2 regions of the Streptomyces sp. NPDC111656 genome follow, and region 2 is predicted to be linked to the other one. Evidence: predicted binding sites of a transcription regulator. Region 2 holds the regulator's gene; the other holds the start of a gene.
The links. The regulator HrcA, encoded in region 2, represses chaperone genes, less so after heat shock. The targets are predictions, from matches to a motif close to TTNGCACTCNGNNNNNCNGAGTGCNAA.
Positions count from the first base shown of each region.

Region 1: groL (chaperonin GroEL) is a predicted target of HrcA. The motif match lies at 11,173-11,199, and genes of this name have one in related genera.

Region 1 is NZ_JBVKCA010000010.1:186,671-201,223, reverse strand. It holds gene ACZ7M3_RS28505 (1-phosphofructokinase family hexose kinase) at 1-875, opposite strand, end outside; gene nagA (N-acetylglucosamine-6-phosphate deacetylase) at 1,023-2,168, opposite strand; gene ACZ7M3_RS28495 (ROK family protein) at 2,168-3,124, opposite strand; gene ACZ7M3_RS28490 (ABC transporter substrate-binding protein) at 3,274-4,551, shown strand; gene ACZ7M3_RS28485 (DUF3263 domain-containing protein) at 4,586-4,813, shown strand; gene otsB (trehalose-phosphatase) at 4,877-5,752, shown strand; gene ACZ7M3_RS28475 (alpha,alpha-trehalose-phosphate synthase (UDP-forming)) at 5,760-7,157, opposite strand; gene ACZ7M3_RS28470 (glucosyl-3-phosphoglycerate synthase) at 7,297-8,241, opposite strand; SAM riboswitch class I at 8,421-8,567, shown strand; gene thrC (threonine synthase) at 8,585-9,913, shown strand; gene ACZ7M3_RS28460 (MoaD/ThiS family protein) at 10,028-10,303, shown strand; gene ACZ7M3_RS28455 (cold-shock protein) at 10,764-10,970, shown strand; gene groL (chaperonin GroEL) at 11,326-12,948, shown strand; gene ACZ7M3_RS28445 (NADH:flavin oxidoreductase) at 13,139-14,263, shown strand; gene ACZ7M3_RS28440 (carboxylesterase/lipase family protein) at 14,418-14,553, shown strand, end outside.
Region 2 is NZ_JBVKCA010000004.1:149,107-163,659, reverse strand. It holds gene ACZ7M3_RS14110 (16S rRNA (uracil(1498)-N(3))-methyltransferase) at 1-231, opposite strand, end outside; gene ACZ7M3_RS14105 (nitronate monooxygenase) at 228-1,316, opposite strand; gene dnaJ (molecular chaperone DnaJ) at 1,428-2,564, opposite strand; gene hrcA (heat-inducible transcriptional repressor HrcA) at 2,565-3,587, opposite strand; gene ACZ7M3_RS14090 (MBL fold metallo-hydrolase) at 3,814-4,614, shown strand; gene ACZ7M3_RS14085 (DUF3097 domain-containing protein) at 4,646-5,452, shown strand; gene hemW (radical SAM family heme chaperone HemW) at 5,721-6,953, opposite strand; gene ACZ7M3_RS14075 (SpoIIE family protein phosphatase) at 7,067-9,316, opposite strand; gene ACZ7M3_RS14070 (HAMP domain-containing protein) at 9,564-13,640, shown strand; gene ACZ7M3_RS14065 (response regulator) at 13,652-14,236, shown strand; gene ACZ7M3_RS14060 (AMP-dependent synthetase/ligase) at 14,329-14,553, opposite strand, start outside.

The DNA of each region.
Region 1 (14,553 bases), on a different contig from region 2:
GCCTGGCGGTCGAACTCGCCCGCCACGGGGGCCAGTACGGTCGCCGTGGCGAGGGCGACGGCCCGGGCCAGGCGGTCGGGCCATGGCAGGTGCTCCACCAGTCCCGACAGCAGGCCCGCGACCGCCGAGTCACCCGCGCCGGTCGGATTGCCGTGGACGCGGCGCGGTGGGGTGGCGCGCCAGAGGCCGTCCGGGGTGTGGGCGAGCAGGCCCTGGGCGCCCAGTGAGGCCACGACGGCGTGCGCGCCGCGCCTGCGGGCGTCCCGGGTCGCCTGCAACGGCTCGTGGGAGCCGGTGAGTTCGGCCAGCTCGTCGGCGTTCGGCTTGACGATGTCAGGACGGGCGGCGATGCCCCGGCGCAGGGGTTCGCCGCTGGTGTCCAGGAGGACGGGGACGGCCGCCGCACGGGCCGTGCGGATCAGCCCCGCGTACGCGCCCACCGGCACCCCCGGTGGCAGGCTGCCGCACAGGGCCACCGCCGAGGCGGAGCGCAGCAGCACCTCGTACGCCTCCTGGAAGGCCGCCCATTCGGCGGAGGTGATCTGCGGGCCGGGCTCGTTGAGTTGAGTCGTGTCACCCGTCGTCGTGTCGACCACGGCTATGGTGCGGCGGGTCGAGCCCGCGACAGGGATCAGCGCGTCCAGCACCCCGGGGGTGTCCGCGAGTTGGTCCCGCAGGGCGCGGCCCGTCACGCCGCCCGCGAAGCCCGTGACCGTCACCTCGTGGCCGAGGGCGGCGAGCACCCGGGCCACGTTCAGGCCCTTGCCGCCGGGGCGTTCGGTCACCTCGGTCACCCGGTGCGCGGTGTGCGGGCGCAGGGACCGTACGCGATAGGTGATGTCGAGAGCGGTGTTCGGTGTGACCGTGAGGATCACCTGGACCGACCTCCCCCGATGAATGCGCTGGCCGACAGTTTCGAGTCCCGGAGAATCCGGAGGCTCGATCATGCCAAAGACAACGGCGGTCGGCCCAGTCCCGGGACGACCGCCGTACGTCACATCGCGTTCCAACCGAAGGGCGAATCAGCCCAGTTGTGGGTCAACCACCCATTCGCCCCGGCGCATCACGCCCTTGAGGGCGAACTCCGCGTCCAGGACCACCAGGTCGGCGTCCTTGCCCGGTTCCAGTGAGCCCACCCTGTCGTACAGGCCGAGCAGGCGGGCCGGGTTGGCGGACAGGGCCGCGACGATGTCCTCGACCGGCAGCCGGTCGACGGTCACCGCCCGCTGGAAGGCGCGGTCGAGGGTGAGCGTGGAGCCCGCGATCGAGCCGCCCTCCACCAGCCGGGCGACCCCCTCGCTGACCTCGACCTCCAGCGGGCCGAGCCGATAGCGGCCGTCGCCGAAGCCCGCCGCGTCCATGGCGTCGGTGATGAACGCCACCCGGTCCGCGCCCGCGTGATGGAACGCCAGCTGGAGCGCGGCGGGGTGGAGGTGGGTGCCGTCGTTGATCAGCTCGACGGTGATCCGCTCGTCCTCGAGGAGGGCGGCGATCGGGCCGGGCGTGCGGTGTCCGAGCGCGGGCATGGCGTTGAACAGGTGCGTGGCGACGGTCGCGCCCGCGTCGATGGCCTCCACCGTCTGCTCGTACGTCGCGTCCGTGTGCCCGATCGCCGCGATCACCCCGTGCTCGGCCAGCAGGCGTACGGAGTCGATGCCGCCCGGCAGTTCGGTGGCGAGGGTGACCATGCTGGCCCGGCCGCGCGCCGCGTCGACCAGCTTGCGGACCTCGGCCGGGTCCGGGTCGCGCAGCAGTTCCTCGGAGTGCGCGCCCTTGCGGCACGGCGAGATGAAGGGGCCCTCGAAGTGGATGCCCGCGATGTCGCCCTGCTCGGCCAGCTCGGAGAGCAGCCCGGCGCGCTGGGCGAGGCCGTCCATGTCGCCGGTCACGGTCGAGGCGACGAGGGTGGTGGTGCCGTGCAGCCGGTGGGTGTGGACGCCCTGGAGGACCTCCTCGACGGTCCCGGAGGTGAAGGAGGCACCGCCGCCGCCGTGGTTGTGGAGGTCCACGAAGCCGGGGACGAGCCAGTGGCCCGACAGGTCCAGTGTCCGCGCCGACGAGGGCGCGCTGCCGGCGATGCGTGTGCCGTCGACGATCACACGACCGTCGTCGACGACTCCGGTGGGCAGTACCACCCTGGCACCGGCGAGAACCGTTCTAGGGGCCATCAGGTGGTTACCTCCGAAGTCGGTCGGGAAGTGGTCGGCTGATTCAGCAGGTCCCAGGCCAGCAGGCCCGCGCCCAGGCAGCCGGCGGTGTCCCCGAGGGCCGCGGGGACGAGGGACGGCAGTTTCTGGAAGGTGACGCGCCGCTCGACGGCGGCCCGTAGCGGTGTGAACAAGGTTTCCCCGGCCTCGGCGAGACCGCCACCGATGATCAGCGTGCGTGGATCCAGCAGGGTGAGCGCGGTGACGAGCCCGTCGGCGAGCGCGTCGATGGCGTCCTGCCAGACCTCCCGCGCCCGCGCGTCCCCGGACTCGACGGCCTTCGCGCAGTCGGCGGCGTCGGCCGCCGGGTCCCCGCAGGCCTTCGACCAGGCCTGGCTGACGGCGGCGGCGGACGCGTACCGCTCCAGACAGCCGTGCTGTCCGCACGGACACGGGGTCCCGCCGGGGCGTACGACGACATGGCCGATCTCGCCCGCGAAACCGTGCGCGCCCGCCTCGACACCGCCGTCGATGCCGATCGCGCCCGCGATGCCGGTGCCCAGGGGGACGAACAGGAAACGGTCGGCCCCCTGCCCCGCGCCGATCCGGCCCTCCGCGAGCCCGCCGGTGCGCACGTCGTGTCCGAGCGCCACCGGCACCCCGCCCAGCCGGTCGCCGAGCAGCCGGCGCATCGGGACGTCGCGCCAGCCCAGGTTGGCCGAGTACACCGCCACGCCCCGGTCGGCGTCGACGATGCCGGGGACGGCGACTCCGGCGGCCGCCGCGGCCTCGCCGAGGTGGTGCTCGCCGTACGCGCGCAGCTCGGCCGCGAAGTCGAGGATCGCGTCGACCACGGCGTCCGGACCGCGCTCGCGGCCGGTGGCGCGGCGGGCCTGGTGGAGGAGCTCGCCCTCCGACCCGACCAGGGCGGCCTTCATCCCGGTGCCGCCCACATCGAGGGCGATGACATGTCTCACGGGGACAGTGTCGCCCCTTACCCCAGGAGAGGTCTAGTCCACTCGCGTGGTGTAGACCTTGTATCCGCATTCCGAGACGGATGCAATGAACGCAGAAGCAAAGACGGGCAGCCCCGGGACAGGGGCGGCCGGGGGTTGGGAGAAGTGCGGTGCAGCGGCGTAGGGCAGGACGTAGGACGGTACTGATCGCGGCGGCGTCCGCGCTGGGCATGACGGCGGCTCTCGCGGGCTGCGGCGGCTCGGCCGGTTCCGGGGACGTGACCCTCAGACTCGTGGCCGCCGACTACGGGGACTCCAAGGCCAACAGTTCCCAGAAGTACTGGGACAAGCTCGTCAAGGCGTACGAGGCCGACCACCCCGGGACCAAGGTCGAGGTCACCGTCTACCCGTGGACGGACGTCGACCGCAAGGTCAAGGAGATGGTGGCGCGGGGTGACGCCCCCGACATGGCGCAGATCGGCGCGTACGCCGACTACGCCGACAAGGGCGAGCTGTACAAGGCCGAAGAGGTGCTCTCCATACCCGTCCAGGCCGACTTCGTCGCGCAGCTCACCGACGCGGGGAAGATGAACCGGGTGCAGTACGGCATGCCGTTCGCCGCCTCCACCCGGCTGCTCTTCTACAACACGAAGCTGTTCGCCGCCGCGGGTCTCAGCGCGCCGACGACCTGGAGCGAGCTGGCCGCCGACGCGCGGGCGCTGAAGGCCCGGGGAGTGAAGATCCCGTACGCGCTGCCCCTCGGTCCCGAGGAGGCGCAGGCCGAGACCATGCAGTGGCTGCTGAGCGGCGGCGACGGCTACACCGACGACGTCGGCACCTACAGCCTCGACTCCGCCCAGAACGTCGCCACCCTCACCTGGCTCAAGGACGACCTGGTCGGCAAGGGGCTGACCGGACCGGTCGCGCCCGCGAAGCTCAATCGTGCGGACGCCTTCGCGGCGTTCGCGCGCGGCGAGGTCGGGATGCTCAACGGGCACCCCACGCTGATGAAGATGGCCGCCGACAAGGGCGTGAAGTTCGGGATGGTGCCGATGCCCGGCGTCAGCGGGAAGACCCGGGCCGCGATGGGTGTCGCCGACTGGATGATGGCCTTCAAGAAGAACGGCCACCAGGAACAGATCGGTACGTTCCTCGACTACGTCTACAGCGAGAAGAACGTGCTCGCCTTCTCGCACGAGTACGACCTGCTGCCGGTCACGACGTCCGCGTCCGAGGCGATGACGGCGGACAGCGACGACGCGGACCTCACCCCGTTCCTGGACGAGCTCGCCTCCTCCCAGCTCTATCCGGTCGGCAAGACGTCCTGGGCCGCCGTCAGCGCCGACATCAAGAAGCAGATCGGCAAGGCGGTCTCCCCGGACGGCAGCCCGGCCGGGATCCTCGGCTCGCTCCAGCAGACGGCGACCACGAGGGACTCCGCGGGGTAGCTCCGCTGTCGGTGGCGGGCGCTACGGTGCGGTCATGGACGAACTGAGCGGGAGGGAGCGGGGGATCCTCGCCATGGAGCGCCGTTCCTTCGCGGGGCCCGGCGCGAAGGAACGAGCGATACGCGAGCAACTCGGCCTCGCCCCCGTCCGCTACTACCAACTCCTCAACGCCCTCCTCGACGACCCCCGCGCCCTCGCCCACGACCCGATCACGGTGAACCGCCTCCGCCGCATCCGGGACACCCGCCGTGCGGAACGCTGACACCGCCCGACGTGACTCGGTGAGCCGTGGGTGCGCCCGGGGGCGCGCGGATAGGGTCGGAGCATGGGCAGCCACTCGGAAAACCCGGAATCCCCGGACGTCACGGAACCCTTGCCGACACCCGTGACCCCCGCCGGACGCGACGGCCTCGACGCCATCCTCACCCGGCCCGACCGGGCCGTCATCGCGCTCGACTTCGACGGAACACTCGCCCCCATCGTCGCCGACCCGGAGCAGGCCCGCGCCCACCCCGACGCGGTCCCCGCCCTCGCGGCCCTCGCCCCGAAGGTCGCCTCCGTCGCCGTCGTCACCGGCCGCCCGGCCGGCGTGGCGGTCCGCCACGGCGGCTTCGCGGGCGTCCCGGGCCTCGACCACCTCGTCGTCCTCGGCCACTACGGCGCCGAACGCTGGGACGCCCGCACCGGCACCGTCAACGCCCCCGCCCCGCACCCCGGCGTCGCCGCCGTCCGCGCCGAGCTGCCCGGGGTCCTCGACGGGATCGGCGCCTGGCACGGCACCTGGATCGAGGAGAAGGGCCGCGCCGTCGCGGTCCACACCCGCCGCGCGGAGGACCCCCAGGCCGCGTTCGAGGCACTGCGCGAACCCCTCACCGACCTCGCCACCCGTCACGGCCTGATCGTCGAACCCGGTCGGATGGTCCTCGAACTCCGTCCCCCGGGCATGGACAAGGGCGTCGCCCTCCTGGAGTACGTCCGCGAGGTCCGCGCCGAAGCCGTCATGTACGCCGGCGACGACCTGGGCGACCTCCCCGCCTTCGCCGCCGTCGACAAACTCCGCTCGGACGGCGTCCTGGGCCTGCTGGTGTGCAGCGGCAGCGCGGAAGTCACCGAACTGGCCGAACGGGCGGATCTCGTGGTCGACGGCCCGGCGGGAGTCGTACGCCTGCTGAAGGCATTGGCGAGTCGCCTGGACCGTTGATCCCTACTCAGCCCTCCAACTCCCGCAGCTGCTCAAGAAACCACTGCGCCGGAGGCAACGCCGTCCCGGCGGCAGCCAACCGCTTCGTGCGTTCCGCCCGTTCCCCCACCGGCATGGTCAGCGCCGCGTCCAGCGCCCGCGCGGTGCCGACCACGTCGTACGGGTTCACCACCACCGCGTCCTCGCCCAGCTCCTCGTACGCCCCCGCCTCCCGGGAGAGCACCAGCACGCACCCCTCGTCGGAGACGACCGGCACCTCCTTGGCGACGAGGTTCATGCCGTCGCGGATGGGGTTGACGAGGGCGACGTCGGCGAGCCGGTACGCGGCCAGGGAGCGGGCGAAGTCGTCCTTGACGTGGAGGACGACAGGGGTCCAGCCCGGCGTCCCGTACCGGTCGTTGATCTCGGTCGCCACGCGCTGCACCTCGGCCGTGTAGTCGCGGTAGACGGCCAGGTCCTGACGCGAGGGGTAGGCGAAGGCCACGTGGACGACGCGCTCGCGCCACTCCGAGTGGTCCGCCAGCAGCTGCCGGTACGCCAGCAGGCCCCGCACGATGTTCTTCGACAGCTCGGTCCGGTCGACCCGCACGATCGTCCTGCGGCCCTCGCCGATCTGCTCGCGCAGCGCGGCCATGCGGTCGGCGACGTCCGCCTCGTGTGAGCGCCTGCGCAGGAAGTCCGCGTCCGCGCCGAGCCCGTGCACGCCGATCCGGGTGTCGCCGAGCCCGCCGACGAGCGCGTCGCAGCAGGCGGTGAACGCGTCCGCCCAGCGCTGAGTCAGGAAGCCGAGCCGGTCCGCGCCGAGCATGCCGCGCAGCACCTGTTCGGCGATGTCGTCGGGCAGCATCCGGAAGTAGTCGACCGGCGCCCAGGGGGTGTGCGAGAAGTGGCCGATCCGCAGGTCGGGGCGGAGCTCGCGGAGCATCCCGGGGACGAGGGTCAGGTGGTAGTCCTGGACGATCACCACCGCGCCCGGCGCCGCCTCCGCGGCCAGCGCTTCGGCGAACGCGCGGTTGTACGCCTCGTACGACGCCCACTGGCGCCGGAACTCCGCGTCGAAGACCGGCTCCAGCGGGGTCTGGTACAGCATGTGGTGGACGAACCACAGCACGGAGTTCGCGATGCCGTTGTACGCGTCCGCGTGCACGTCGGCGTCGATGTCCAGCATCCGTACGCCGTCCTCGGCGACCCCGCGCCGGACCGCCTCGCGGTCGCCGGCGCCGAGCGCCGAGCACACCCACAGGGCGCCCGCGTCCGGCCCGATCGCGGAGAGGCCCGAGACCAGCCCGCCGCCACCGCGCCTGGCGCGCAGCGAGCCGTCCTCCTGGACCTCGTAGGTGACCGGGCCGCGGTTGGAGGCGACGAGGATGTTGTGGGCGCCTTGCGTTGAAGCGGGGGAAGCCATGCCTCGAAACCTAGCCCGGCGTCGAAACGCTCAAACGTTCCCTTCAGCCGTATGCCGTCTGCGGGCCGGTGGGGGCTTGTCGCGCCCACGCGGCGGAGCCGCATATGTGTCACAGCCCCGCGCCCCTGACGGGGTGCTTCTACGCCGCCCTGCGTTTCTGGTACTCGGCGATTTCGACCATCGGGGGACGTTCCTCCGTGTCGACCGAGTAGGTACGCGGCTCGAAACCGTCCCCGCTCCGTTCGAACTGGGTGAGGGCCGGGCGGATCAGGTGGCCGCGGGCCAGCCGGAGCTGGGCCGTGCGGTAGATCGCGGCGGACATCCGGCCCAGCGCCTGCCCGTCCTGGTGGCGGTGCTTGCGCACGCCCACGTCGACCTGGGCGAGCGCGTCCAGGCCCACCAGGTGCAGGGCGTCGACCAGCATGCCCAGCTCGATCCCGTACCCGACGGGGAAGGGGAGCTGTTCGAGCAGCGAGCGGCGGGCCGCGTACTCCCCGCCGAGCGGCTGCACGAAGCCGGCCAGCTGCGGCCAGTGCATGTTGAGGAGGGGGCGGGCCATGAGTTCGGTGACCCGGCCGCCCTGCCCCGCCGCACCGCCGAGCGGACGGTCGTACATCGCCTTGACGAGGTCCACACCGGGCTCGGTGAGCAGCGGCCCCACGATCCCGGAGACGAAGTCCGAGGAGAACTCCTTCAGGTCCGCGTCGATGAAACAGACGATGTCCCCGCTCGTCACGAGGAGGGAACGCCACAGCACCTCGCCCTTGCCGGGCACGGTCGGGATGCGCGGCAGGATCTCGTCCCGGTGCACCACGCGCGCGCCCGCCGCGGCGGCCACCTGCGAGGTGCGGTCGGTCGAGCCCGAGTCGACGACGACGATCTCGTCGACGAGGGGCACCTGCTGCATCAGGTCGTGGCGGATGACGGCGACGATCTCGCCGACCGTCTCCTCCTCGTTCAGCGCAGGCAGGACGACGCTCACCGAGGAGCCCGTGGCCCGTTTGGCGGACATGAGTCTGTGGAGCGGGCGATCGGTCACGGACCAGGAGCGATTGCTCAGCCAGCGCTCAGTTTCCTTCAGCACAGTCTGCGGCTCCTCACTGTCTGATCACCCGGTGTCTCACGGTGTGATCCATCTCGCGGTTCGGACGACTATCTCAACTGTCCTGGCCTTCGGTTACAGTCTTGAACAACGCGGATGACCATCGCATGTCGTAGATCATTTGCGGACCACCGCACCACCCGCACGACACAACCGAATACCGCTCATCCAGAGGGGCAGAGGGATACGGCCCGATGAAGCCCCGGCAACCCTCCAGCTGGTCCTGTCACATTGATGTGGCGAGGCTCCCGGCTAGGGAAGGTGCCAAATCCGTCTCACGGCGAAGTGCGTCGTGAGGAAGATGAGGAGAAAGGGCCTCGCCTCCATGGCTGCGCAGACTGTTGCAAGTTCGACTGTTGCAAGCACCACGAACCCTGTCGCGGGCGACACCACCACCGTAGTCGGTGTGGATCTCGGACCCGCCGCCGCGCTTTCCTGCCGCGAGTGCGGGCACCGCGTGCCGCTCGGCCCGGTCTTCGCCTGCGAGGAGTGTTTCGGCCCGCTGGAGATCGCGTACGACTTCTCGGCCTACGAAACCGAAGAGCTCCGGGCGCGCATCGAAGCGGGCCCCGCGAACATCTGGCGTTATGCGCCGCTGCTGCCCGTCCCGGCCGACGTCGCCGACAAGCCGAACATCAACCCCGGCTGGACCAAGCTCGTCAAGGCCGACAACCTCGCCCGCGCGCTGGGCGTCGAGGCCGGCAAGCTCTTCGTCAAGGACGACTCCGGCAACCCGACGCACTCCTTCAAGGACCGCGTCGTCGCCCAGGCCATCGAAGCGGCCCGCGCCTTCAACTTCACCACCCTCTCCTGCTCCTCCACCGGCAACCTCGCCGGCGCCGTCGGCGCCGCCGCCGCCCGGGCCGGTTTCCGCTCCTGCGTGTTCATCCCGCACGACCTGGAGCAGGGCAAGGTCGTCATGGCCGCGATCTACGGCGGTGAGCTCGTCGGCATCGAGGGCAACTACGACGACGTGAACCGCTTCTGCTCCGAGCTGATCGGCGACCCGGCCGGCGAGGGCTGGGGCTTCGTCAACGTCAACCTGCGGCCGTACTACGCGGAGGGCTCCAAGACCCTGGCGTACGAGATCTGCGAGCAGCTGGGGTGGAAGCTCCCCGACCAGCTGGTGATCCCCATCGCCTCCGGCTCCCAGCTCACGAAGATCGACAAGGGTCTTCAGGAGCTGATCAAGCTCGGACTGGTCGAGGACAAGCCGTACAAGATCTTCGGTGCCCAGGCCGAGGGGTGCTCGCCGGTGTCCGTCGCCTACAAGGCGGGCCACGACGTCGTACGGCCCCAGAAGCCGAACACCATCGCCAAGTCGCTCGCCATCGGCAACCCGGCCGACGGGCCGTACGTGCTGGACATCGCGCGGCGTACGGGTGGGGCCGTGGAGGACGTGAACGACGATCAGGTCGTCGACGCGATCAAGTTGCTCGCGCGTACGGAGGGGATCTTCGCGGAGACGGCGGGTGGGGTGACCGTGGGTGTCACCAAGAAGCTGATCGAGAACGGGCTCCTCGACCCGAGTCTGACCACCGTCGTCCTGAACACCGGTGATGGTCTGAAGACGCTGGACGCGGTGGCGGGTACCGGGCTCACCGCGACGATCCGCCCCAGCCTTGAGTCCTTCAGGGAAGCTGGGCTCGCGTAAGCGTCGTTGTTCGTCTGCGGGCCGGTGGGCGCTGGTCGCGCCCACGCGGCGGAGCCGCATATTTAGCAACACCCCGCGCCCCTAAAAGCCCTTACCTGACCGGAGGTCACAAGAATGAGCGTTTCCGTCCGCATCCCCACCATCCTGCGCACCTACACCGGTGGTCAGGCCGAGGTGACGGCCGAGGGTGGGACCCTCGGTGAGGTCATCGCGGATCTGGAGAAGAACCACACGGGTATCGCCGCGCGCGTCCTGGACGACCAGGGCAAGCTGCGCCGGTTCGTCAACGTCTACGTGAACGACGACGACGTCCGCTTCGAGCAGGGTCTGGAGACGGCGACGCCGGACGGCGTGGGCGTCTCGATCATCCCCGCCGTCGCCGGTGGCTGACCTCCTCGCGTGCCGTTACCCAGGGTGAGATAGTTACCCTTGGTAATGCCAATTACCGAGAGTTCATCGAATTGCCCCCTCCGTGAGAGAAGCGGAGGGGGCAATTCTGTATGGTTGAGCGGGGTACAGTTGGGGAACCGGCTCCACTTTGCATGCCGGGCGCATATGAGTTCGCGCCCGAAGTCCGACAAGAAGTAGCCAAAGTGTCCCGCGCTTTTGAGCCTTATACGGCTTTTATGGGGCCCGACTTGCCCTGAATCTTCGCAAATTCTCCCTATATTCCCGATCAGCCGTGCCCGGAATTCTCGTCCGATTGACCTGTTGCAGACGGCAGTTGGACAGATACATTCAGCCGCGGTCGACGCGTTCCGGCGCACACCCCCAACCGTTGGGGGGTGAGGTCTGACCCGGGTCCGCGAAGTGCGGTCCTGTGCAAGGGCCAGTAATAGGGGAGTTAGGCATGGCTCAGGGCACCGTCAAGTGGTTCAACGCGGAGAAGGGGTACGGCTTCATCGCGGTCGACGGTGGTGCGGATGTATTCGTCCACTACAGCGCGATTCAGATGGACGGCTACCGCACCCTGGAAGAGGGTCAGCGGGTCGATTTCGAGATCTCGCAGGGCCAGAAAGGGCCGCAGGCGGACATGGTCCGGCTCGCGACCAGCTGAAGCACGCGCCGACTGACTGTTCGACGTGACGAAGGGCTCGTATCCCATGGGGTACGAGCCCTTCGGTCTGTCCGTGCACTGTCATGACGCCGTCGTGGGTCCGCTCGCGCACCGGCGCGACGCGCGGGTTGCGCGCCCCTTCTCACCTGCGGATCAAGGGAAGGCGCTTGCACTCGGCAGGGGCGAGTGCTAATCATTGGCGTTAGCACTCTGAAGGTGAGAGTGATAACGAAGGACCGGGTCGGTGAGGCCCGCAGGCCAGGTGGTGCAAGGAACCACGGGGCAGGCAGGCCGTCCGTCGCGGGCGCCAGCGCGGTCCGGAGCAATCCACCCCAGTCCGGGAGGACCACTTCACATGGCCAAGATCATCGCGTTCGACGAGGAGGCACGGCGCGGTCTCGAGCGCGGGATGAACCAGCTCGCCGACGCCGTCAAGGTCACCCTTGGCCCCAAGGGCCGCAACGTCGTCCTCGAGAAGAAGTGGGGCGCCCCCACGATCACCAACGATGGTGTTTCCATCGCCAAGGAGATCGAGCTCGAGGACCCGTACGAGAAGATCGGCGCCGAGCTGGTCAAGGAAGTCGCCAAGAAGACGGACGACGTCGCCGGTGACGGTACGACGACGGCGACCGTTCTCGCCCAGGCGCTCGTCCGCGAGGGCCTGCGCAACGTAGCCGCCGGCGCCAACCCGATGGCTCTCAAGCGTGGTATCGAGAAGGCCGTCGAGGCCGTCTCCGGTGCCCTTCTTGAGCAGGCCAAGGATGTCGAGACCAAGGAGCAGATCGCTTCCACGGCCTCCATCTCCGCCGCCGACACCCAGATCGGCGAGCTCATCGCCGAGGCGATGGACAAGGTCGGCAAGGAAGGCGTCATCACCGTCGAGGAGTCCCAGACCTTCGGTCTGGAGCTTGAGCTCACCGAGGGTATGCGCTTCGACAAGGGCTACATCTCGGCGTACTTCGCCACCGACATGGAGCGTATGGAGGCCGTCCTCGACGACCCGTACATCCTGATCGCCAACTCCAAGATCTCCTCGGTCAAGGACCTGCTCCCGCTGCTGGAGAAGGTCATGCAGGGCGGCAAGCCCCTGCTGATCATCGCCGAGGACGTCGAGGGCGAGGCCCTGTCGACCCTGGTCGTCAACAAGATCCGTGGCACCTTCAAGTCCGTCGCCGTCAAGGCTCCGGGCTTCGGTGACCGCCGCAAGGCCATGCTCGGCGACATCGCCATCCTCACGGGCGGCGAGGTCATCTCCGAGGAGGTCGGCCTCAAGCTGGAGAACGCGGGTCTGGACCTGCTGGGCCGTGCCCGCAAGGTCGTCATCACCAAGGACGAGACCACGATCGTGGACGGCTCCGGCTCCGCCGACCAGGTCCAGGGCCGGGTCAACCAGATCCGTGCCGAGATCGAGAACTCCGACTCGGACTACGACCGCGAGAAGCTCCAGGAGCGCCTGGCGAAGCTGGCCGGCGGCGTGGCCGTCATCAAGGCCGGTGCCGCCACCGAGGTCGAGCTCAAGGAGCGCAAGCACCGCATCGAGGACGCCGTTCGCAACGCGAAGGCGGCCGTCGAGGAGGGCATCGTCGCCGGTGGTGGCGTGGCCCTCATCCAGGCCTCCTCGGTCTTCGAGAAGCTCGAGCTCTCGGGTGACGAGGCGACCGGCGCCAACGCCGTGCGGCTCGCCCTGGAGGCCCCGCTCAAGCAGATCGCCGTCAACGGTGGTCTCGAGGGTGGCGTCATCGTCGAGAAGGTGCGCAACCTGCCCGTCGGCCACGGCCTGAACGCTGCGACCGGTGAGTACGTCGACATGATCGCCGAGGGCATCATCGACCCGGCGAAGGTGACGCGCTCTGCCCTGCAGAACGCCGCCTCCATCGCCGCGCTGTTCCTGACCACCGAGGCCGTCATCGCCGACAAGCCGGAGAAGGCCGCCGCGGCCGCTCCGGGCGGCATGCCGGGCGGTGACATGGACTTCTGATCCTTCCGAGGATCGGTTTTCCTGCCGAGGGCGGCACTCCCTGGAAACAGGGGGTGCCGCCCTCGGGCGTGTCCGGGGTCACAGGGCGAGGTGCCGGGCGGCCGGAATGACATGAACGGCCGGAGAGTTGTGGTTGACGCACCATCGATGCATACGCACATACCATCCGGTACCCGAGGAGCCCCCACACGTGTCTACGACTGCACCCGCCTCCCGCGCGGCCGAGATCCTGTCCCGCCCTGTCTCGCTGAACGGCCTGACCGTCCCGAACCGGATCGCGATGGCACCGATGACCCGGCAGTTCTCCCCGGGCGGCGTCCCCGGTGAGGACGTGGCCGAGTACTACGCCCGCCGCGCCGCCGCGGGCGTGGGCCTCATCGTCACCGAGGGCACGTACGTCGGCCACGACTCGGCCGGGCAGAGCGACCGCGTGCCGCGCTTCCACGGCGAGGAGCAGCTCGCGGGCTGGGCGAAGGTCGCCGACGCCGTGCACGCGGCGGGCGGCACGATCGTCCCGCAGCTGTGGCACATCGGCATGGTGCGTGAGGCGGGACAGCCGCCGTTCGCGGACGCGCCGGCCGTCGGCCCGTCCGGCATCGGCTCCGCGGACGCCGAGGTCACCGGCAAGGCCATGACCCAGCAGGACCTGGACGATGTCGTCGAGGCGTTCGCCGAGGCCGCGGCCGAGGCCGAGCGCATCGGCTTCGACGGAGTCGAGCTGCACGGCGCGCACGGCTACCTCATCGACCAGTTCCTGTGGTCGGGCACCAACCGCCGGACCGACACGTACGGCGGCGACCCCGTGGCCCGTACGAAGTTCGCGGCGGAGATCGCGGCCGCGGTCCGCGCCGCCGTGTCGCCCTCCTTCCCAGTCCTCTTCCGCTACTCCCAGTGGAAGCAGCAGGCGTACGACGCCCGGCTCGCCGAGACCCCGGAGGAGCTGGAGGCGATCCTGACCCCGCTGGCCGAGGCCGGTGTGGACGCCTTCCACGCCTCCACGCGCCGCTACTGGCTCCCCGAGTTCGACGGCTCCGACCTCAACCTCGCCGGCTGGACGAAGAAGCTGACGGGCAAGCCGGTCATCACCGTCGGCTCGGTCGGCCTCGACGGCGACTTCCTCAAGGGCTTCCAGGGCGAGGGTGCCCCGGTCAAGGGCATCGACGAACTCCTGGACCGCCTGGAGCGCGACGAGTTCGACATGGTCGCCATCGGCCGCGCGCTGCTCCAGGATCCGCAGTGGGCGGCGAAGGTGCTGGACGGGCGGTTCGACGAGCTGAAGGCGTACGACGCGGCGGCGCTGCGCACGCTCAGCTGAGCCTCGGGCCGGTCGGACCTGACGTGACCCGACCTGTCCGAAATCGCATCCAGGCGATCGCCTCCCCATCCCCGGGGGGTGATCGCCTGGCTGTTTCGTAGCACGCTGTTCCCTCAAGGAACCGTTCCGTTCCACCTGTACCCGGGGAGCCGTCGTGACGTCAGCAGGAGCGAGCGTGGTGCGCACCCACGCCGGTGCGGTGCGTGGTCGCCGGGAGGACGGACTGGTGGTCTTCCGGGGCATTCCGTTCGCCGAACCGCCGGTGGGGGACGCGCGGTTCGCCGCCCCGC
Region 2 (14,553 bases):
CTCCGCGGGCTCCTCGCCGTACGAGTCCATCTGGACGATCAGCCGGTCCTTGCCCTCGGTGGCGACGACCACACACTCGGCCCACCGCCCGGCGCCGTCCGTGAGGACGACGTCCTCACCAGGGTTCAACCGCTTCACGGAGACGGCGTGGCGCCCCTCCGGGCCGTCGAGCACGTACCGTCCGCCGCTGCCCGCCTCGAAGTGCTCGACCACGAACACCGGTGCCGTCATCGGACCTCACCCCCCGCTTCCCCGGCGGCCGACAACGCTGTCCTGGCCTCCTCGAGCTCCGCGCTCAGCACCTCCACCAGCTGCCCGGCGGGCAGCTCGCGCGCCATGCGGTGCCCCTGCCCCGCCCACAGCGCCATGCCCTGCGCGTCGCCCGCCTTGGCGGCCGCCTTGCGCAGCGGGGAGGTGAGGTGGTGGACCTCGGGGTACGCGGCGGGCGCGTAAGGGCCGTGCTCGCGCAGGAAGCGGTTCACCAGGCCGCGCGCCGGCCGGCCGGAGAACGCGCGCGTCAGTTCCGTCCGTACGAACAACGGGTTGGTCAGCGCCTGCTTGTGCACCGCGTTGGCGCCGGACTCCGGGGTGGCGAGGAACGCGGTGCCGAGCTGCGCCGCGTTCGCGCCCGCGGCGAGCACCGCGGCGATCTGGCTGCCGCGCATGATGCCGCCGGCGGCGATGATCGGGATGTCCACGGTCTCGCGCACCTGCGCGATCAGCGAAAGCAGCCCGACACCCGTGCCGTCCGTCTCCGGGTTGTCGCGGTGGGTGCCCTGGTGGCCGCCCGCCTCCACGCCCTGCACGATGACCGCGTCGGCGCCGGCCCGCTGGACGGCGAGGGCCTCCTCGGCCGTGGTCGCGGTGATCACGGTGAGGGTGCCGGCGCGGCGCAGGGAGTCCAGGACGTCGGTGCTCGGGACGCCGAAGTGGAACGAGACCACCGGCACCGGGTTGTCGTGGAGGACGGCGAGCTTGGCGTCGTAGCCGTCGTCACGGCCACTGTCCGGTTCACCGAGTTCGGTCTCGTACCAGGAGGACTCGCCCGCGAGCTGGTGGGCGTAGACCTCGACCGCGGCGGGGTCCGCGTACTCGGGCTGCGGCATGAACAGATTGACCCCGAAGGGGCAGCCCGTGAGCCCGCGCAACTGCTTGATCTCCTGGTACATGCCGTCGGCGGTCTTGTACCCGGCGGCAAGGAACCCGAGCCCGCCGGCCTCGGACACGGCGGCCGCGAGATCCGGGACGGAGACGCCGCCCGCCATGGGGGCCTGCACGATCGGGTGAGGGAAGAGATCGGTCAGTGCGGTGGACATGACGGCATGTTGTCACGTCCACCGAACAAGTCCGAATCGGGCCTTCCGCCTGGCATAGGCCACCGGGATGGACGCTCGAGCGCCCGGGGGCGGAGCCCCCGGGAACACCCGTCAGCGACCGTTGAACGCGTCCTTCAGGCGCGAGAACAGACCCTGCTGCCCGGGCTGGAACTGCCCGGTGGGCCGCTCCTCGCCCCGCAGTATCGCCAGCTCCCGCAGCAACCGCTCCTGCTCGGCATCGAGCTTCGTGGGCGTGGTCACCTCGACGTGCACGATGAGGTCACCGCGGCCACCGCCCCGCAGATGTGTGACACCCCGCCCGTGCAGCGGAATCGACTGCCCGGACTGCGTGCCCGGACGGATGTCGACCTCCTCGAGACCGTCGAGGGTCTCCAGCGGCACCTTGGTGCCGAGCGAGGCCGCGGTCATCGGAATGGTCACCGTGCAGTGCAGGTCGTCCCCGCGCCGCTGGAACGTGGAGTGCGGCAGCTCGTGGATCTCGACGTAGAGGTCACCGGCGGGACCGCCACCGGGCCCGACCTCGCCCTCGCCCGCGAGCTGGATCCGCGTGCCGTTGTCGACACCGGCGGGGATCTTGACGGTCAGCGTGCGACGCGACCGGACCCGTCCGTCACCGGCGCACTCGGGGCAGGGAGTCGGGACGACGGTCCCGAAGCCCTGGCACTGCGGACACGGCCGGGAGGTCATGACCTGCCCGAGGAAGGACCGCGTGACCTGGGACACCTCACCCCGCCCGCGACACATGTCGCAGGTCTGGGCCGAGGTACCCGGCGCCGCGCCCTCACCGTTGCAGGTGGCGCAGACGACAGCGGTGTCGACCTGGATGTCCTTCGTCGTGCCGAAGGCCGCCTCGTCCAGCTCGATCTCGAGCCGGATCATGGCGTCCTGGCCACGCCGCGTACGCGACCGCGGACCGCGCTGCGACGCCGTACCGAAGAAGGCGTCCATGATGTCCGAGAAGTTCCCGAACCCGCCGGCGCCGAAGCCGCCCGCACCGCCGCCGCCCGACTGGGACAGCGGGTCGCCGCCGAGGTCGTAGACCTGCTTCTTCTGCGGGTCCGACAACACCTCGTACGCGGCGTTGATCTCCTTGAACCGCTCCTGCGTCTTCGGATCGGGATTGACGTCCGGGTGCAGCTCGCGTGCGAGCCGCCGGAAGGCCTTCTTGATCTCGTCCTGGGACGCGTCGCGGCGCACGCCGAGTACGGCGTAGTAGTCCGTGGCCACTTAAGACTCCGCCAGGATCTGTCCGACGTACCGTGCCACCGCTCGTACCGCTCCCATCGTGCCGGGGTAATCCATGCGGGTCGGTCCGACCACGCCGAGTTTCGCTACTGCCTCGTCGCCCGAACCGTAGCCGACCGAGACCACGGACGTGGAGTTGAGTCCCTCATACGCGTTCTCGTGACCGATTCGCACGGTCATGCTCGAATCCCCGGCCTCACCAAGCAACTTGAGAAGCACGACCTGCTCCTCCAGCGCTTCGAGCACCGGCCGGATGGTGAGAGGGAAGTCATGTCCGAAGCGCGTCAGATTGGCGGTTCCGCCGATCATCAGCCGCTCCTCGGTCTCCTCGACGAGCGTCTCCAGAAGAGTGGAGAGCACCGTCGCGACCGTACCTCGGTCCTCCGCCTCGAACGCGTCCGGGAGGTCCTGCACGAGCTGCGGGACGTCCGCGAAGCGACGGCCCGCGACCCTGCTGTTGAGCCGGGCCCGCAGATCCGCGAGAGACGTTTCTCCGAACGGGGCCGGGCAGTCGATCATGCGCTGCTCGACCCGCCCGGTGTCCGTGATCAGCACGAGCATCACACGGGCGGGGGCGAGGGACAGCAGCTCCACATGCCGCACGGTCGATCTCGTCAGCGACGGATACTGCACGACGGCGACCTGCCGGGTCAGCTGCGCGAGCAGCCGCACCGTCCGCCCGACGACATCGTCGAGATCAACGGCACCATCCAGGAAGTTCTGAATGGCCCGCCGCTCGGGCGCGGTCATCGGCTTGACGCCGGCGAGCTTGTCGACGAAGAGCCGGTAGCCCTTGTCGGTGGGGATCCGCCCGGCGCTGGTGTGCGGCTGGGCGATGTACCCCTCGTCCTCCAGGGCCGCCATGTCGTTGCGGACGGTGGCCGGGGACACTCCCAGCCGGTGCCGCTCGGTCAGCGCCTTGGAACCGACCGCGACCGGCTCGTCGGTGCCGACATAGTCCTGGACGATGGCGCGCAGCACTTCGAGCCTGCGTTCACTGAGCATCGCGCACACCTCCAGCTCTCGACCCCTCGGCGCCTCGCTTGGCACTCAGCGTGTGCGAGTGCCAGCATTCCCCGGCCCAGTGTACGGCCGGTGGGTACGGCCCCGGCAAGGGCGGCCCCGCGATCTTGTGCAAGGTGCACGGACGTACACCGACGTGTCCCGTGATGTCACACCGTCCCTGCCCCCGATGTCGTACCGTCCACGCTCTCACCGCTAGCGTCGGCGTATGAAGGTGACTTGGGAAGAGGCCGGGTGGGAGCAGCTGACGCCGCGGGTGGGGCGGCGGCGGCTTCCGGTCTGGGACTGCACGGTCGGGCTGGTCGTGAGCGAGGGCGGGGCGCTGATCATCGACCCGGGGTCGAGCCTCGCGGAGGGCGCACGGTTGCGCGGGGAGGCGCAGGCGCTCGCCGGCCGCCGTGTGACCTTCCTCGCGCTCACCCACCCCCACTTCGACCATGTCCTGGGCGCGGCGGCGTTCGCGGGCGCGGAGGTCCTCGTCGCGGGTGGCTCGGCCGAGGTGTACGAGCACGGGCGCGAGGAGCTGTACACGGACGCGGTACGGGGCGGGCTGGACGCGCGGGCGGCGGAGGACGCGGCGGACACCCTGGTGCGTCCCCGGAACTACGTGTGCGGCACCCAACATCTCGAGCTGGCCGGCGGCGTCGAGGTCCTGCTGGTGCGGACGGGCGAGGGCCACACCGCCCACGACCTCGTGGTCGTGGTGCCGGGCGAGCCGACGGTGGTGTTCTGCGGCGACCTGGTCGAGGAGTCCGGCGAGCCCCAGGCGGGCCCCGACGCCGTACCGTCGCGTTGGCCCGGGGCTCTCGACAGGTTGCTCGAACTCGGGGGCGAGGACGCGCTGTACGTGCCCGGTCACGGAGCGGTGGTGGACGCCGGGTTCGTACGGTCCCAGCGGGACGCGCTGGCCGCGCGTTTCGGCGTGTCGGATATCGGCGGGCCGGATATCGGCGGGCCGGGTCTCGCCACGCCGGGTTTCGACGCGTCGGATTTCGGCGTGTCGCGTTGAGCGCCGCCGGGCTTCTCCTATCGTCATCCGAATGCGCCAGTACTCTCCGGACCTGACTCCGCCGTGGAAGAAGCCCAAGCCCGTGCCGGAGGTTCCGGCGGAGCCGGGTCTGGTGGTCGAGGAGCCGGGTACCGGTTTCTGCGGTGCGGTGATCCGCTGCGAGGCGGGCACGGTGACGCTGGAGGACCGCTTCGGCAAGCACCGCGTGTTCCCCCTGGAACCGCGCGGCTTCCTCCTGGAGGGCCAGGTGGTCACTCTCACCCGCCCCTCCTCCACCACCCCCGTCCGTCCCGCCCGCACGGCCTCCGGTTCGGTGGCCGTCCCCGGCGCGCGGGCCCGGGTCGCCCGTGCCGGCCGGATCTACGTGGAGGGCCGCCACGACGCCGAGCTGGTCGAACGGGTCTGGGGCGACGATCTGCGCATCGAGGGCGTCGTGGTCGAGTACCTGGAGGGCGTCGACGACCTGCCCGCGATCGTGGCGGACTTCTCACCCGGCCCGGACGCCCGCCTCGGCGTCCTCGTCGACCACCTGGTGCCCGGCAGCAAGGAGTCCCGTATCGCGGCGTCGGTCACGAGCGACCACGCCCTGGTCCTCGGCCACCCCTACATCGACATCTGGGAAGCCGTGAAGCCGTCGTCCGTGGGCATCCCGTCCTGGCCCCGGGTCCCCCACGGCCAGGACTGGAAAACCGGCGTCTGCCGCGCCCTCGGTTGGCCCGACAACACCGGCGCCGCCTGGCAGCACATCCTGTCCCACGTCCGCTCCTACAAGGACCTGCAGCCAGAACTCCTGGGCCGAGTAGAAGAACTCATCGACTTCGTCACAGCCCCGCACTGACACACGTTCACCGGACGGGCTGGAGGTCGCGGGCCGGGGTGGGTGGGGTGCGTCCCCCGACCTCGCTCCAAAACGCCGAACGACCCGGGGTCTTTAGGGGCGCGGGGAACTGCGCGAACAACCCCCACCCACCCGCAGCCCAAGAACCCCGCACGGACAAAGGATCCGGGGCGCAGCCCCGATCCCCTAGGGGCGCGGGGAACTGCGCGAACGACCCCCACCCACCCGCAGCCCAAGAACACAGCCGGGGCGTGGGGGCGCAGCCCCCTCAGTCCACCAGGTCTCGTACGACCGCGTCCGCCAGCAACCGCCCCCGCAACGTAAGAACCGCCCGCCCCTCCCCATACGGCCCGGATTCGAGCAACCCCTCCGACAACGCACGCCCCGCCGCCGCAAGCCCCTCCACCCGCAGCAACGACAACGGACACCCCTCCCGAAGCCGCAGCTCCAACAGAATCCGCTCCACCCGCCGGTCCTCCTCCGAGAGCAGCTCCCGCCCCGCCCCCGGAGACCGCCCCGCGGCCAACGCCCCCGCATACGCCCCGGGATGCTTCACGTTCCACCACCGCACCCCGCCCACATGGCTGTGGGCCCCGGGCCCGGCCCCCCACCAGTCGGCACCCCGCCAGTACAGCTCGTTGTGAAGGCACCGCCCGGCGGCGGAAGTGGCCCAGTTGGACACCTCGTACCAGTCGAACCCCGCCCCGGACAGCACCTCGTCGGCGATCAGATACCGGTCCGCATGCACATCGTCGTCCGTCATCGGCACCTCGCCCCGCCGGATACGACGGGCGAGCTGCGTCCCCTCCTCGACGATCAGCGCGTACGCGGAGACATGGTCGGGCCCGGCACCGAGCGCGGCGTCGAGCGAGGCCCGCCAGTCGTCGTCGGACTCACCGGGCGTGCCGTAGATCAGGTCGAGGTTCACATGCTCGAACCCGACCGCGCGCGCCTCCGCGACACATGCCTCGGGCCGACCGGGGGTGTGCGTACGGTCGAGCACCTTGAGGACGTGCTGCCGGGCACTCTGCATGCCGAACGAGATCCGGTTGAACCCTCCGGCCCTGAGCGTCTCCAGATACCGCGGATCAACCGACTCCGGGTTCGCCTCGGTCGTGATCTCCGCGTCGTCCGCGAGCCCGAACTCGTCCCGGATCGCCCCCAGCATCCGTACGAGGTCGTCGGCGGCCAGCAGCGTGGGAGTACCGCCGCCGACGAACACCGTACGGACGGGTCGCGGGTCGTCGCCGAGGACCTTGCGGGCGAGCCGGACCTCGTCGATCAGCGTGTCCGCGTAGTTGTCGCGGGAGGCGAGCACGCCTCCGGTGCCCCGCAGCTCGGTCGCCGTGTAGGTGTTGAAGTCGCAGTAGCCGCAGCGGGTCGCGCAGTACGGCACGTGGAGGTAGAAGCCGAGAGGTCGCTCGGCGGCGCCGGCCAGGGCGTGCGCGGGCAGCGCCCCGTCGTCGGGGACGGGCTCACCGTCGGGAAGTGCGGAAGGCATGCCTTCCATTGTCCCGTACCCGGCCACATACCCCTTTCCCGCCACTCACCTGCGGTTTCTCTCTCCCCCGCTCCTCCCACTCTCCCCACTCTCCCCGCTCCCCCGACTCCGCCCTACTCCGTCCACTCCGCCTGCAGCACCAACAACGCCAGGTCGTCCTCCGGCGGCTTGCTGCCGAACTCGTGCACGAGCCGCCGGATCCGTTCCGCGACGAGCTCCGCGCTCAGCCCCGTACAGCCCGCGAGGGCCTCCGCGAGCCCTTCGTCGTCATCGAACTGGCGGGGCCCGCTGCGGCGCTCCGTCACCCCGTCGGTGACGCACAGGACGGTGTCACCGGGGTACAGGTCGAAGGTCTCGGAGACGTAGGTCGCGTCCTCGAAGACCCCGAGGAGGGTCTGCGGCTCGGCCACTTCCCGTACGTCGCCGTCCGGGCCGAGGATCAGCGGCAGCGGGTGCCCGGCGGAGGCGAGGGTGCAGCGCACGCCGCCCTCGAAGGGCACCAGCTCGCCGTACAGCATGGAGAGGAAGCGGGTCTGCGGACCCTCGTCGGGGCCGAGACCCGGACCGCCCGCCGCCACCAGCGCACGGGCCGCCGCGTCCGCCGCCTCGGTCGCGTCGTCGAGGAGGAGCTGGTTGAGGCGGTCGAGGACGTCCGCGACGTGGTAGCCCTCGCGGGCCAGCAGTCGCACCCAGGGCCGGGCGAGGCCGATCACGACGGCGGCCTCGGGCCCCTTGCCCTGGACGTCGCCGAGGACGAAGCACCAGCGTCCGTCGCCCGCTGGGAACAGGTCGTAGAAGTCGCCGCTGGGTCCGCCCTTGTCGAGCGGCTCGTACACGAGGGCGCTGCGTACCCCGGGGATCTCGGCGACCGCGCCGGGCAGCAGGCCGCGCTGCAGGACCCGGCTGATGGTGGCCTGGCGCGCGTACTGGCGGGCCGCGCCGATGGCGAGGGCGATCCGCCGGCTGAGGTCCTCGACGAGCCCGGTGATCTCGTCGGGGAAGGCGGTCAGTCCGGCCCGGCCGATGACGAGGGTGCCGAGCGGTCGGCCGCCGGCGATCAGCCGGTACGCGAGCGCCGCCCCGCTCATCCCGCCCGCGCCACCCACGCCACCTTGTCCTCGTCCTTGTGCTTGTCCCTGCCCCTGGCCCTGCCCCGTGCCTAACGTCTCCCCCGGCCAGGGCACCGGCACCGCCCGGGACCGCACCGAGTCCGGCAACCGTGGCGGATCCTTCTCCAGGGCCCGCCGCAGCTCCTCGATCCGGTTCTCACTGCCGTGCCAGACGCGGGCGAGCCGGGGTCCCAGGGCCAGCCCGAGCCCACCCGCCCGGTCGGTGGCCTCGTCCTCCAGCCATACGGCACACCAGTCGGCGAGCCGCGGCACGAGGAGCTGCCCGGCGAGCGCGGCGACGAGGTCCTCGTCGAGCTGACCGGCGAGCAGGTCGGAGGCCTCGGCGAGGAAGGAGAGAGCGCCGCGGTTGAGCCAGTCGCCGTCCTGGCGCGGCCTTTGCCGCTGTCCGGCAGCGAACGTCCCGCCGACCGGTCCCGTCTCTCCGTCCGGTCCCGTCTCTCCAGCCAGTTCCGTCCCACCCGGCAGTCCCGTCCCACCCGGAAGTCCGATCCCACCCGGCAGTCCGATTCCGTCGGCCAACCCCGAACCGGCGGACAGTCCCATGGCGTCCGTCATTCCCGGCCCGACACCCATCCCCCCATCGGCGCCGAACCCACCACCCACACTCAGCCCACGCTCAACGCCCAACCCACCACCAACACCCAACGCACCTTCAACACTCAGCCCGCCTTCAACACCCAACTCACCCTCGACACCCAGTCCACCCTGAACACCCAACCCACCCTGACCCCCCAGCTCCTCCTCGACCCCCAGCCCCCCATCCACCGGCAGCCGCGCCCACACGGTCTTGACCCCGGTCCGATACGTGATCCCCCACGCCTCCGACAGGGAGGCGACCAACCGCAGCCCCCGCCCGTACTCCGGTGTGCCGTAAGCCCGTTCGGCCGACTCCTCGCGTACCGCCCGCGAGGGATGGTGGTCGGAGACCTCGACGACCACCGCGCCCACCGCACCGCCGTCGGTGATCTCCAGCCGGCACAGCAGTTCGACGTCGGTGCCCGCGTGCACGACGGCGTTGGTGACGAGTTCGCTGACGACCAGGACGGCGTCCTCGGCGAGGCGCTCGCGGACGATCTCGGCGCCGGGCAGGGCCAGTTCCCCCCAGTCGGCGAGCGTCTCGCGCACCATGCGGCGGGCGGCGCCGGGCGCGAGCGGAGTGCCCGGCAGCGCGGCGCGCGCCATGGCTTCCTGACCCACGCGGTAGTGCGCGGGCGTACCAGGGGCGAGCGCCATGGAGTCCGGTTGCGACTCCCGTTGCGTCGGAATGGCCCCCACTGTGCGGCTCCCTGAGCAGTTCGGACGAATACGCCTCAGGCGACACGGACAGAGTGACAGACTGGCCACGCCCATAAGCGCCGAGTTACCGAAGTGGGCCGCCATGAGTGAGAACAGTGCTACGCGTGTGCTCGAAGACGGACAGATTCGGGCATTCGACGACGGCTGGATCCCGGCGTCCGATCTGCGTCCGCTGCTCGCCGCCATGACCGCCGCGCGGGACGGTGACTTCACCAAGGTGCCGGAGACGGGGCACGGCCTGGTGGCCGACCTGAGCGCGGCGTTCAACCAGATCATCGACCGCAGCACCCACTTCAACACGGAAGTACAGCGGGTACGACGGGAGCTGGTCCGGCACGGACGGCTCGACGAGCGGCTGTCGGCGAGCCCGGGCCAGGGCAGTTGGACGACCCGCGTCAATGACGTGAACCAGTTGCTCGACGCCCTGGTGGCGCCCGCCGCGAACGCGACGCGCGTCCTGGACGCGGTGGCCGGCGGCGACCTCACCCAGCGGGTCGACCTGCACGACGGCAACCGTCAACTCAGAGGAGATCTCCGGAGGTTGGGGCGCGCCGTCAACAAGATGGTCGATCAGCTCTCCCTCTTCACGGGCGAGGTGACCCGGGTCGCGCGCGAGGTCGGCACCGAGGGCCGTCTCGGCGGGCGCGCCAAGGTGCAGGGCCTGTCGGGCAGTTGGCGCGATGTGACCGAGGCGGTCAACACGATGGCGTCCCGGCTGACGGCGCAGGTCCGTGACATCGCCCTGGTGACCACGGCGGTGGCGCGCGGCGACCTGACCCGTACGGTGACGGTCGAGGCGACCGGTGAGCTGCTCGAACTGAAGCTCACCGTGAACACGATGGTCGACCAGCTGTCCGCCTTCGCCGACGAGGTCACACGGGTGGCCCGCGAGGTCGGCACCGAAGGGCAACTGGGTGGCCGCGCCCAGGTCAGAGGCGTCTCGGGAGTCTGGAAGGACCTCACCGACAACGTCAACTTCATGGCCTCGAACCTGACCTCCCAGGTCCGCAACATCGCCCAGGTCACCACGGCCGTGGCCAACGGCGACCTCAGCCAGAAGATCACGGTGGACGCGAAGGGCGAGATCCTCGAACTCAAGTCGACCATCAACACCATGGTCGACCAGCTCTCCGCGTTCGCCGACGAGGTCACACGCGTGGCCCGCGAGGTCGGCACCGAAGGCAACCTCGGTGGGCGGGCCCAGGTCAGAGGCGTCTCCGGCGTGTGGAAGGACCTCACCGACAACGTCAACTTCATGGCGGACAACCTGACCTCCCAGGTCCGCAACATCGCCCTCGTCTCCACGGCCGTCGCGCAGGGCGACCTCGGCAAGAAGATCACGGTCGAGGCGAAGGGCGAGATCCTCGAACTCAAGTCGACCATCAACACCATGGTCGACCAGCTCTCCGCCTTCGCCGACGAGGTCACACGCGTCGCCCGCGAGGTCGGCACCGAAGGCAACCTCGGCGGCCAGGCCCAGGTCAGAGGCGTCTCCGGCGTCTGGAAAGACCTCACCGACAACGTCAACTTCATGGCCCTGAACCTGACCTCCCAGGTCCGCAACATCGCCCAGGTGACGACGGCCGTCGCGAACGGCGACCTGTCGAAGAAGATCACGGTCGACGCCCGCGGCGAGATCCTGGAGCTGAAGGACACCGTCAACACGATGGTGGAGCAGCTGCGGGCCTTCGCCGACGAGGTGACCCGGGTGGCCCGCGAGGTCGGCACCGACGGGCGGCTCGGCGGACGAGCCCAGGTGCTCGGCGTCTCCGGCGTCTGGCGTGATCTGACCGACAACGTCAACTACATGGCCGACAACCTGACTTCACAGGTGCGGAACATCGCGCAGGTCGCGACGGCCGTGGCGCAGGGCGACCTGTCGAAGAAGATCGACGTGGACGCCCGCGGCGAGATCCTGGAACTGAAGACGACCATCAACACGATGGTCGACACGCTCTCCTCCTTCTCCTCCGAGGTGACGCGGGTGGCCCGCGAGGTGGGTTCGGAGGGCCAACTCGGCGGTCAGGCACGGGTCGAGGGCGTGTACGGCACCTGGAAACGCCTCACGACCAACGTCAACGAACTCGCCTCCAACCTCACCACCCAGGTCCGCGCGATCGCCGAGGTGGCCTCCGCGGTGGCACAGGGCGACATGTCCCGCTCCATCACCGTGGAGACGCAGGGCGAGGTCGCCGAGCTGAAGGACAACATCAACCTGATGGTGGCCAACCTCCGCGAGACGACCCGCGCGAAGGACTGGCTGGAGTCGAACCTCGCCCGCCTCGCCGCGCTGATGCAGGGCCACCGCGACCTGATGGAGGTCGCCGACCTGATCCTGCGCGAGCTGACCCCGCTGGTGAACGCGCAGTACGGCGCCTTCTTCCTGGCCGACCCGGAGGAGGACGGGGCCTCCCTCCACACCGCCGTCCCCGCCAAGGGACTCGCCTTCATCGCCGGATACGGCTCGGCGCAGGGCGCCACGGTCGACACGGGCGGCATGCCGGTGCACGGCCTGGTCCGGCAGGCGGCCCGCGAGAAGAAGCGGATCCTCGTCGAGGAGGCCCCGCCGGACTACATCAAGATCAACAGCGGTCTGGGGGAAGCCGCCCCCGCCAGCGTCGTCATCATCCCGATCCTCTTCGAGGACAAACTCCTCGGCGTGATCGAGCTCGCCTCCTTCTCCCGCTTCTCCGACGTCCATCTGGCCTTCTTCGACCAGTTCGTGAACACCATCGGCGTGGCCATCAACACGATCATCGCCAACTCCCGCACGGAGTCCCTGCTCGGCGAGTCCCAGCGCCTCGCCATCCAGCTCCAGGACCGCTCGGACGAACTCCAGTCGCAGCAGGCGGAGCTGCAACGCTCGAACGCCGAGCTGGAGGAGAAGGCGGCGCTCCTGGCGACGAGCTCGCAGTACAAGTCGGAGTTCCTGGCGAACATGTCGCACGAGCTGCGCACCCCGCTGAACTCGCTGCTGATCCTGGCCCGGCTGCTGTCGGACAACCCGGACGGCCATCTCTCCGACCAGGAGGTGCAGTTCGCGACGACGATCCACCGCTCGGGATCGGACCTCCTCCAGCTCATCAACGACATCCTCGACCTGTCGAAGATCGAGGCGGGCCGTATGGACGTACGCCCGAAGAAGCTCCCCCTGATCAAACTCCTCGACTACGTCCACGCCACGTTCCGTCCGCTCACCCTCGACCGGGGTCTCGCCTTCGAGGTGACGGTCGGGGAGGACGTACCGCGGGAGATGTACTCGGACGAGCAGCGGCTCCAGCAGATCCTGCGCAACCTGCTCTCCAACGCGATCAAGTTCACCGCGACCGGCCGGGTCGAACTGCGCGTCAACCGCCTCAAGGACCCCGAACACGCCTTCACCCGGGAGAACAGCGACGACGTGATCGCCTTCGCCGTCTCCGACACCGGCATCGGGATCGCCGCGGAGAAACTCCCGGTGATCTTCGAGGCGTTCCAGCAGGCCGACGGCACCACCAACCGCAAGTACGGCGGCACCGGCCTCGGCCTGTCCATCAGCCGGGAGATCGCCGGGCTGCTCGGCGGCCGCATCATCGCGGAGAGCGCCCCCGGCAAGGGCTCCACCTTCACGCTGTACGTCCCTGTCATCAGCCCCGGCCACACGGCGACCGGCGCCGCCCCGGAGGACCTCCGGCCGCTCGTGCCCGAACAGCTGTCCACCGAGCCGTACACCTCCCACGACACCGACGACTCCTGGCCCACCCCCACCAAGCTGGAGGAGTGGAAGGCCGGCCGGGCGGGTCAGGTCCTGCCGGGGCGACGGGTGCTGATCGTGGACGACGACATCCGCAACGTCTTCGCGCTCACCCATGTCCTGGGCCGCGTCGGCATGCCCGTGCTGTACGCGGAGAACGGCCGCGAGGGCATCGAGACCCTGGAGCGCAACCCCGACGTGGAACTCGTCCTGATGGACATCATGATGCCGGAGATGGACGGCTACGAGACGATCTCCGCCATCCGCCGCACCCCCCGCTGGACGGGCCTGCCGATCGTCGCGCTCACCGCGAAGGCGATGCCGGGAGACCGCGAGAAGTCCATCGCGCGCGGTGCCAACGACTACGTACCCAAGCCGGTGGACGTCGATCAGCTGCTCACGGTCGTCTGCGCCCTCCTCGACCCGGAGAGCGTGCGCGACGCGGAGCAGGACGACTCCGAAGGATCCGTTGTTCCGGGGCCGAGCACATCGTCCGAGGAGGCCGCGGCCCCGCCGACGACCGAATGAGGACAGTCACCATGAGCGCTGAGGAAACGACCTACGAGCGCGCCAGCATCCTCCTGGTCGACGACATGGAGGACAACCTGATCGCGCTGGAGGCCGTCCTGGGGTCCCTCAACGAGCCGCTCGTACGTGCGCGTTCGGGCGAGGAGGCGATGAAAGCGCTGCTCAGGCAACGCTTCGCCGTCGTCCTCCTCGACATCCGCATGCCCGGCATGGACGGCTTCGAGACAGCCGCCAACATCAAGCGGCTCGACCAGACCAAGGACGTCCCGATCATCTTCCTGACCGGCACCGACGCCGACGCGGGCTACGCCTTCCGCGGCTACGCCACCGGCGCCGCCGACTACCTGACCAAGCCCTTCGACCCCTGGGTCCTGCGCGCCAAGGTCACGGTCTTCCTGGACCTCCACCGCAAGAACCAGCAGCTGGAACGCCTCCTGACCCAGGAACACACCCACGCGGCCCAGATCAGCACACGGCTTGCGGCTCTGGAGAAGCAGTTGGCGACAGAGGACCCTCCGAACGTGCCGGACCTCCGCAGGCAGGTAGCAGAGCTACAGCACCTGATGGCCAAGGCGGCCGACACCCGCGCCCCGTAGGGGCGCGGGGCCGTGACATATGTGGCTCCGCCGCGTGGGCGCGACCAGCCACAACGCACCCGCAGCCGAATACCCGCCCGACCGCCGGAGGCTCACGCTTCCCTGGAACCGGCGTACATCTCCTCGATCAGCCCCTTGTACTCCCGCTCCACGACCGGCCGCTTCAACTTCAGACTCGGCGTGATCTCCCCGTGCTCCACATCAAGATCCCGCGGCAGCAACCGGAACTTCTTGATGGTCTGCCACCGCTGGAGCCCCTCGTTGAGCTCCTTGACGTACCCCTCGACGAGGGCGACCGTCACAGGGGCCGCGACGAC